DNA from 3 places in the Candidatus Nitronereus thalassa genome. Region 1 is predicted to be linked to each of the others. Evidence: riboswitches for the same ligand, from Rfam matches in the RefSeq annotation. Region 1 holds a riboswitch; each other region holds the start of a gene.
The links. A riboswitch is a leader RNA that binds a small molecule or an ion and turns the genes downstream of it on or off. The one in region 1 is predicted to bind cyclic di-GMP.
Positions count from the first base shown of each region.

Region 1 (3,277 bases):
AGCCACCGCTGATTGCATGATCGGAGTGCTCGGTGGGGTGGTATCGGGCAGTGCGGGTGTTGTGACGGAGGCCGCCGCCGACGAGGCAGAGGTATTCTCCTCAGCATCATGAGCCACCACGGTATAGGCATAGGTGGTCGAGGGAGAAAGTTGCGCATCCACGTAGGACAAGTTCGCCGTGGTGGTGATGGGATTATTGTTGCGATAGAGGGTATAGCCGGTGACCCCCACGTTATCGGTAGCTGGAGCCCACGTGAGGGTGGCTTGCGTGGCGGAGTCCGCTACCGCAGACGTAATCGATGTCACACTCGGCGGCGTGGTATCCGCGGGAGTTCCCCCAGAGCTGAGCACTTCCAGGGTTGCGGCCGTATAGATATATGGTCTTGTCTGCCCAGAGGGGATGTTGAAACTTTCCCAATCAATCGCTGAGCTCTGGTCCGCACCCTGAATGACCCATGCGGAGGTGTTCGTGCCTGTGGTGTAAATGGTGTAATAGGCTGTAGGCTGTCCCGCTGGTGCCCAGAAGGTGAGAAACACATCCTGGCCCGCGACCAAATCAAAGGCAATAGGATCGCTGGTGACGGTCTGGCCGGCGGGGACCGTGACGCCGGAGTTCCATGACCCACCAAAGGTCACCTGCCGGGAACTCGTATCCACTCCATTGAGGGTATTGCCATCTCGTTGTACGAGCGAAACGCGTTGAAGTGTATAACTGCCGGAGGAGCGTCCTTGAAGGGTAAGCTGGATCGTGGAGCCCGAGCGGGTGATGGAGTCGCCATCGAGCAAGATGCGGAAGGTACGATTATCCCAGCCCGAGTTTATCCACGCGCCCCCCGGATTTTGATCAGGGGCTTTCCACGCGACGACCGGTGAGCTATCACCAGCACTGGTGGTAGTTACTGCCATGGGAGCAGACGCGCCTGACGAATTGTTTGCCGCGTCATGAGCCATCACGAAGTAGTCATAGGTGGTGTCGGGGGAGAGCGTGGTATCGACAAACGTCAGGTTCGACGTGGTAGTGATCGGATTATTGTCGCGATAGAGGGTATAGCCCGTGACCCCGACATTATCAGTAGCGGCCGCCCAGGTCAGCGTGGCTTGCGTGGAAGAATTCGCTACCGCCGATTGCAGGACCGGGGTGCTTGGGGGCGTGGTGTCGGCAATGCTACCGGGTACGACGGTACTAATTTCATCACTGGGTGGACTCTGAAGTCCAGCTTGATCAATAGCCGTTAGGGCGAAAAAGTATTCTTGTCCAGTTTGAAGTCTGGTTACAGTGGTAGAATTTTGCGGGTGCGTTATGGAGATGGGAGAGCCTGGGGCATTATAATTTCCCGACTGAGTTCCAAAGTAGAGGTTGTAGGAAAAAATATCCGACTCACCATTTAAATTCCATGTGAGGCTAACTTCTCCATCATTCGCACCAAAAACTTGGAAGGGGAATAGGGTGAGAAGAGTAAAAATGATAAAGGCGTAAAACGTACAAACGACGCTCCGGTGCGACATGGGACTCCTCCTTATAAGTCGGATGGCCCCATCCTCTCGGAGAGCGTATGCTCTTCCCTTCCTTCGGTAACCCGGCTATCAGTGTTTATTCACTGACCCGTGGCTTTGCGTCCCCATTTCACAATGGGTTTGCCGTTATCGAGAAGGGGCCGAAAAACTATGTGTTTCAACAATCGTTCATAGGCATGAATAGGTTTATTGTCTCTCGATTAAATCATTCTAACTGTTGCTCCATCCTTTATCGGAGGGAAAGGTAAAGACTTTAATGAAAGAACTTGTAGGTTGTTTAAGCACTATTTTTTTAGGCTGTTTCTTTTGTGCCAAGTTCAAGGAAAATGAAGAAGGAATTTCGCTAATAAATCAATAGATTTGGTCAGCTGAAGAAATTGTTAGAAATTCTGGAAGAGGGAAAGAAGGAGAATGAGTTTTGATGATAACAAAAGGCCGATAGTGACAAAACCGATGGATTGTTAGTGAGGCATTGTTGTTTTTTCTAATATTTCAAATCCACTTATTGTTTATAACAAGGTACCCTCAACTAGTATCTAATAATAACTGGGATGAACGAAAAATTAGGATTTACGAATGATCGTCCCGTTTCGTAATCTCATTCTTTTCGAATAAGTGCAGATTACTATTTGTTGCCTTTCCTTTTTGGCCGTAGAGTGTGAATTGAACTATCGAAGTGAATATCGAGTAATTAATTCATGTAGTGTTGGCCGACTGACACCAAGCTCAGAAGCCGCACGTGTGATATTGCCACCGGTTTTCTCCAGGGTGCGTTGAATGAGTTCACGTTCAACCGCTTCTCGAGCATTTTTGAGGGTATACCCTGAATATCCAACCGTTGGTGAATCCAACTGAACGTCTTCAGGAGTAATCCGGTTCCCATCGGCCATGGCTACGGCCCGTTTAATGCGATTTTCCAATTCTCGGACATTTCCGGGCCAGTGATATCGTTCGATACTGATCTTGGCTTCCTTGGTAAACCCTGCAAATTTTTTCCCTGCGCCATCGGCAATGCGTTGGAGAAATCGTTCCGCGAGTAGGATAATATCCCCCCCTCGATCTTTTAAGGGAGGGATCGGAATCGTTACGGTATTCAACCGATAGTAAAGGTCTTCGCGAAATTGCCCTTGAGCCATGGCTTTTTCGAGGTCAATATTGGTGGCTGCGACAATTCTTGAATCGATTTCGATAGATTCCCGACCTCCCACTCGCTCGATGCATCGTTCTTGTAGCACCCGGAGGAGTTTTACTTGCAAGGCTGTTGGCAGTTCCCCAATTTCGTCTAAAAACAATGTGCCTTTGTCTGCGGATTCGATGCGGCCTTTGCGGCGGGCATGGGCACCGGTAAAGGCGCCTTTTTCGTGACCGAATAATTCGCTTTCCAGCAAATTCTCTGGGATGGCGCCGCAGTTGATCGCGATGAACGGACCCCTGGCGCGGTCACTCTGATGATGGAGCGCCCGGGCAATGAGTTCCTTCCCGGTGCCGCTTTCTCCGATCACAAGTACCGAAATGTCGGATTTGGCAACTCGTCTGACGACTTCGAATACTTTTTGCATCGGTGTGCTGGTGCCGATAATGGCTTCAAAATCAGTTTGATCTTCTTGTTTCCTTAAAGAGCGGTTTTCTCGTTCAAGACGAAGAATGTAGTCGGCTCGTTGGAGGACGACTTTGAGCACCTCCAGATCTACTGGTTTTTCCAAAAAATCGTAGGCCCCAAGTTCAATGGCTTTAAGCGCATGTCGTCGATCGGTGTTGCCAG
Region 1 is NZ_JAQOUE010000001.1:1,394,497-1,397,773, reverse strand. It holds gene PPG34_RS06350 (fibronectin type III domain-containing protein) at 1-1,506, opposite strand, end outside; cyclic di-GMP riboswitch class I at 1,569-1,650, opposite strand; gene prsR (PEP-CTERM-box response regulator transcription factor) at 2,184-3,277, opposite strand, start outside.

Region 2 (3,277 bases), 1.9 Mb from region 1:
CGACAGCCCCATCATTCTCCTGACCGGTTCGGGAGGGGAATTAGTTGCAGCCGAAGCACTACGATTAGGGGCGGCGGATTATATGACCAAGAATTTGATGACGACCAAAAGTCTGCATAGGGCCATCACCAACGCCTTGGAAAAATCCCAACTCCGCCAAACGCTTGCCGACCATCAACACCGTTTAGAACACAGCAATCAAGTGCTCACCAAACAAAATCAAGAAATACAGCGTTTTTATCACACGCTGGCACATGAACTAAAAACCCCTCTCACCGCTGCCAGAGAGTTTACGGCAATCATGCTCGATGAATTGGCAGGTCCACTCACCCCAGAGCAACGGGAATACCTTCAGATCTCCCAAGAATGTCTGGGGCAGATCACCAACCAAGTCAATGATTTATTGGATATCACTCGGCTCGATACAGGCAAACTAAGCATCAACTGCCAACAGGAAGATATGGGTTTGTTATTGTCGCATGCCGTAACGGCCATGAATACCTCAGCCCAACACAAGTCCGTCGCCATTGCGTTATCGGTCCAACCGAACCCACTTATTGCCTGGATTGACCATTTCCGCATGACTCAGGTGATAACCAATCTACTGAACAATGCCATTAAATTTACCCCTCCCGGAGGAACCATCACGCTCAGTGCTTGTGAAGATCCTGACAAGCCGGAAAATCTTCGCATTTCCGTCCAGGACTCGGGGTGCGGAATCGCGCCGGAACATCTTGACCATATTTTCGACCGTTTGTATCAGGTAGAAGAAGGACATGCGCGAAAAGAGGGAGGCCTCGGATTGGGACTAACCATTTCCCGCGAGATCGTCATCCTCCATGGAGGCCAGATTAACGTTCAAAGCCAAATGGGTCATGGAACCAAATTTACCCTGACCCTGCCAAAGAACCGCACCAACCCCATCAGCCATAGACTCAACCAAGGAGTGTCCCGTGAAGTCCAAAATACTGCTTGTTGAAGACGATGAAAAAATTATTAAAGCCTTAACCATTAGGCTCAAAAGCCAGGGGTACGATGTGGTCGTAGCCTTTGATGCCGTCATGGCCACGGCCCAGGCGATGCAACATCATCCGGACATTATTTTGTTGGATATTTCCATGCCTGGGGGAACGGGATTTACCGTAGCCGAACGGCTAAAAGACTCCTCACTCACCACTGACATTCCCGTCATCTTCTTAACGGCCAGTAAAGAACCCGGCCTCCGAGAACGTGCCAAGGAACTTGGGGCTTTGGGCTATCTAGAGAAACCCTTTGAGGCACAAGACCTTCTCACCCTCATCCAAAAGGGCCTCGCAGGCCAAGCCGCCCGGTCATAATTAACAAGGCGGCCACCAGTCTACTTTCCAACACACCCTACTCCATTCCATTGCCACGGGTATGCAAGTGTCTCAAAACTTCGTGCCACTAGATCAATCCGCGGTTCTTTCACTCATCCATAGGCAACTACCCTTTTGAAGCCTCAAGTGTAATCTTTAGGATTCTATCCACGAAAAAAACCTATCAGCGTCCGGTTTCAGGTTAAGTTTCTATCGAGGACACCGATACATCCTTCTACAAGGTGACAAAGGCAAACCACCCGAGAGGATGGGACGCAAAGCCAAGGGACCTGATAAGGGAAACTCGTTTCCCAGGGTACGCCCGGCTACCACGATGACCGCTGTTGGCATTGTTGCGCCCATTCCTTTTACAGGATGGGCGTTTTTTTTGGTCGTGTGCTGCTATAAGGAGATGCCACCATGCCGTCGCTACAACTTCTGGAACCGGTATTAATTGCTGATGACGATACTGATGATTGCCTCATCGCCATGGAAGCTTGGGAAGAAACAGGGCATGGCAATGAGCTTCGGTTTGTGCAAGACGGGAACGAATTAATCGATTATTTGTATCAACAAAATCGTTATTCCTCTCCCGAGACCGCTCCCCGCCCAGGACTTATCTTACTAGATTTGTCCATGCCCAAAAAAAGCGGCTTGGAATCTCTCGCGGACATCAAAGCCGATCCGACCCTTCAAGATATTCCTGTTATTGTTCTCAGTACTTCTAAAACACCCAAAGAAGCTTCAGAAGCTTATGCTTTAGGAGCTTATGGCTTTGTCACGAAGCCTTCCACTTTTCATGAATATCTTCGGGTGATGCGGGATGTGCGGCAAGCTTGGTCTGCCTTAAAAAATCAACGGACCCTTATTTCCGCGAATCACTAGGGAGAACCAGTATGAAAATGTCACATTTAGCAACGATGTCCATAGAGAATCCTTCCAGAACGATTCTGATGGCCGATGACGACCCAGACGATTGTTTACTCACTCAGGATGCCTGGGAAGAATATGGATGTCCTCATGCCCTAAAGTTTGTTCGAGATGGCGAAGAACTTCTCGACTATCTCCATCGTCGTGGAAAGTTTTCTGATACTGAAGATTTTCCCCTTCCAGGTATGATTTTGCTTGACTTGAACATGCCGAGAAAAAATGGCCATCAGGCCTTAAAGGAAATCCGGGATCATGAAATCTTTCGCCATATTCCAGTAGTAGTCATGACCACCTCGATTGATGAAGAAGATACCTGTCGAACCTATGCCTTGGGAGCCAATGCCTGCATGACTAAACCACGTTCGGCCCAAGAATTTCATACCATCGTGGGTGCCCTAAGCCAATATTGGACCAACATGGTAGAACTTCCCTATGGCAGCGATAAACCTGCCTGGGACTCTTTGTCTCACTAGTAAGGAGCCACAGATTGATCCATTCAGACACCTCTCTAGCCAGCACTAGGGAAGAAGAAGCAGTCCCCTCCCCGCTTGCCGCCTTTCCACCGGATTCCACCAAAAGTGGTCCCGTGTCAATTGCTCAGGGGAACCACCAAAGCCGAATCATTCTGATGGTAGATGATGACTCAGATGATTGCTTACTCGCCCAGGAGGCTTGGGAAGAAATTCAATCCGGGAATGAACTGAGGTTTATCCATGATGGCCAAGCTGTCTTAAATTATCTGTACCATTATGGAGAATTTGCTCACGCTCAATCCGCCCCTCGTCCGGGCATTATTTTATTGGACCTCAATATGCCGAAAAAAAATGGGCATGAAGTCCTTGGGATTCTGAAAAAGGATCAAGACCTCTACACCATCCCCATTGTCGTGTTCACTACCACGAGGAACAGTGAAGAAATTTTTCGCGCCTACCAAGAAGGCGCAAATGCGTTCATGACCAAACCCACGTCATTCGAGGGATATCGAGACACCCTGTTGGCGTTGGATTATT
Region 2 is NZ_JAQOUE010000001.1:3,284,611-3,287,887, reverse strand. It holds gene PPG34_RS14880 (ATP-binding response regulator) at 1-979, shown strand, start outside; gene PPG34_RS14875 (response regulator) at 954-1,337, shown strand; cyclic di-GMP riboswitch class I at 1,578-1,671, shown strand; gene PPG34_RS14870 (response regulator) at 1,758-2,222, shown strand; gene PPG34_RS14865 (response regulator) at 2,234-2,740, shown strand; gene PPG34_RS14860 (response regulator) at 2,755-3,277, shown strand, end outside.
Region 2: another riboswitch for cyclic di-GMP. It lies ahead of PPG34_RS14870 (response regulator); the one in region 1 lies ahead of PPG34_RS06350 (fibronectin type III domain-containing protein).

Region 3 (3,277 bases), 660 kb from region 1:
GAGTGGAGAGACGTAAAGGATTTGAGTTTGGTCGGTGAGATCTTTTGAAAGGGCTTGATGAAATAATGAATCCAGTGAGGCCAGAAATGCGGCCAACGTTTTTCCCGATCCCGTGGGGGCTGCGATAAGGGCATGTTCTCCAGAACAAATCGCAGGCCAACTTGCGGCTTGAACGTCCGTGGGTTCCCCAATTTTTTCTTGGAACCAGTCGGCAATGATGGGATGAAAATCTGTCAGTGGCCCTTTGGCGGTGCCCTTAGGTGACCGAGGAACGTTGCCAATTGTGGGTATTCCCATCGATGCTTCCGTATGATTTCAAAAAAACTCTAGAACGATCTCATTCCAAATTACTGGTGGTCAGAAGTGTTTGCATTCGCAGTACGAAGCGACTCAATTTTTTGACCAATGACCCCCGCTTCTTCAGGTCGTCCCGCTTGGTGAAGTAACGTGGCATACCGTTCATATAAAGGGATGAGTCTCGGATGTTGAGGGTTGAGTGCATGCTCGGTAATGCGAATGGCACGAAGATACAAGGGCTCGGCTTGGTCAAATTTGCCTTGTGCTTGCGTGACCATGCCTAAGGTCACCAGCGGCTGAACCAAATGTGGATGACGGTCGCCTAAAATCTTTTCGCTAATGGTAAGAGCTCTTTGCCAGAGAGGCTCTGCCTTTTCAAATGCTTGTAGTGAAAAATACATGGATGCGAGGTTGTTCAATCCCATAGCAATATCCGGATGGTCTGGGCCTTGGATGATTTCTATCACGGCCAAGGAATTTCTATAACGCAGTTCGGCTTGTTCGTATTCTCCCAGGCGTTCATGGACGGCGCCAAGATTATTGAAGGTGGTGGCGGCATGTGGGTCCGGACGCTCTCCTCGTTCGAGGGTTTGGAGTGCACGTTCAAAAAGTTCTTTGGCTGTAATGAAATCTTTTTCCTGGTAGGCCAGCATCCCGGCGGTATTGAGGGTTTCCCAACTTTCTGTTTCAGCTATCCCCGGCGCGGGATAAAACATGAGCAGGAGAAAAATCAATCTTAGAAAGTAAGGGGTCACGATGGTTGGTGTCCGTTGTCGCCAATCAGTCATTGTTCATGAAATCCTAGTTTGGCGGTAAGACGAATTTATCGTTGTGGCCTTCGGTCTTTAAGGAAAAGTGTAACAGAAACAGAGGCCAATCCAAAGGAGCTCTCATTCCACTCAATGGTCCATTCCCGGATAGAACCATGTTTTTCGATCATAGTAGATTTTTTTGCCTCCTATTTTTGCTTAATCAAGGTCTTGGCCCTTCTTTTTGTGTTGTCCTTTTGGCGGATGGTGTCAGGGGATTAAAAAGCTAATGGTTTTTTAAATTTCTCCGACAATGCAACAGTGAGCCGCAATAGGCTTGATGGTTATGGTGAATGGAACATGATGACCATCATGTGAACACAAAAGCAATGAATCATTTGTTTGGAAAAAGTGAGAGTCTCCCCTTCATGAAATAAAGAACCGCACAGGTGACAAAGGCAAACTGCTCGAGAGGGTAGGGCGCAAAGCCAAGAGACCTGGGTTTGGGTGTACGTCACCCAAGGGTACGTCTGGTTACCGAACTGGAGACGGCAGATTCTGGATTTGAAGTATGCCCATCCTCGTTCGAGGGGTGGGCATTTTTTTTATCTATAAAGGGTATTACAGGATGTATCGACATCGAGTAGGTGGCCTCAAACTCAAAGGAAAGCGGGCTGAACGAACAGTCCCTCCTGTATCGGTAAAGGAAACTCCTGGAGAACAGGGTCCAACCTTTGATCCGGCATTCTGCGGAAAAGATGCCGACCAATTGGTTCGTGATTTTCTTCCTATCGTTCGTAGGATTGCCACGGAACTTGTACTTCGTAATCCCGCAGCCCTCGATGTTGAAGACCTGACTAGCGCTGGAGTTATGGGCCTATTGTCAGCGATGACACGTTTTGATCCGACTCGTGAGATTAAATTTCGTACTTTTGCCGAGTATCGCATTCGCGGGGCCATGCTTGATGAAATTCGGTCTATGGATTGGGTGCCCAGGTCCGTCCGTGCCCGAATCGAAAAATTCCAACAAGCTTCGGAGGAATTTGTACGTAAGGAGGGGCGTCCACCCACCCAGGATGAAATTGCCGAGTTGTTGGGCATTCCTCCAGAAGAAATGGGGGATAATCTCATGAAAGAAGCAACGGTATTAAGTCTTGATGAAAATGTGGGTGAAGAAGATGAAACCTGCACCCTCAAAGATATGCTGCCAGCCAAAGATCAACTCGATCCACTCGCGGCCTGTATTTCTAGTCAAGTTGGAGATCTTCTCCAGGCTGCGATTGTTCGTCTGCCGCAACGCCAACAAGCGATCGTTCGACAATACTATTTTTCGGGAATGACGATGAAGGCGATCGGGGAAACTCAAGGCCTTACGGAATCTGGGATCTGTCGGGTCCATGCAGATGCCTTAAATCGACTACGTGAAGAATTATTGACCATGGGAGCAGATATTCAAGGCGAAGAGCATTCTTAGTCCATGAACAAGCCATTCCTTCAAGAACTTTCTTAAATTGGGAGGCCTAGCGCCTCCTTCGTTTTCTCAATAGGCAAATAAAGGTCAATATGGAGTGGAATCACGAATTACGGTGCGTCTGTCCAAGTTGTGGTTTTGTTGGAATGCCTTCACAAGGATTTTTTCGAAACACCTTTTTTGCCATCAAGATTTTAGGAAAGGGTTCCAATGATCAACACTCCGTTCAAGGTCGATGCCCTTCTTGCAAAAACCGTCCATTTATTCCGTTAAAGCCACCTTTCGGACAATCCCTGAGTTCCTTGTTTTCTGAACCTCCCCGGTTTGGTGGGCCTTCGTTTTAAAAATTAAAAATCCGAATCTTAAGAAAAATGTAAAGGCGTGGATTGTCTACGTAAGGGAGGGTTATGTCTGATTTCTAGAGGGAAGATAAAATTCATGTCCACCAATCGTGGCGACCTTATGACCGACTTTAGCCCATTTAGGGGTTCGAGCAATGCGAGGATTATAAAACAGGAGAGCCCCATGGACGATATTCCGCCCATCTTGGACAAGGCGCCAGGCCAAAAGGCTGTCCTTCATTCGCTGTTTATTAAATTTTGCTAGGACTTGGTGAGGTTGTTGACGATTCCATGGTTGAAATTGTTTACGTTTCAAAACCGTTCCTTTTACCGTCCCATCACTTTGATATTTCATTTTCATCCGGTTTCGAATAACAGCCGCGACAGCCATCTTTCCTGCAAAACTTTCCCCCCGTGCC
Region 3 is NZ_JAQOUE010000001.1:731,335-734,611, reverse strand. It holds gene PPG34_RS03490 (DEAD/DEAH box helicase) at 1-297, opposite strand, end outside; gene PPG34_RS03485 (tetratricopeptide repeat protein) at 348-1,085, opposite strand; cyclic di-GMP riboswitch class I at 1,494-1,588, shown strand; gene PPG34_RS03480 (sigma-70 family RNA polymerase sigma factor) at 1,618-2,520, shown strand; gene PPG34_RS03475 (cell wall hydrolase) at 2,923-3,277, opposite strand, start outside.
Region 3: another riboswitch for cyclic di-GMP. It lies ahead of PPG34_RS03480 (sigma-70 family RNA polymerase sigma factor); the one in region 1 lies ahead of PPG34_RS06350 (fibronectin type III domain-containing protein).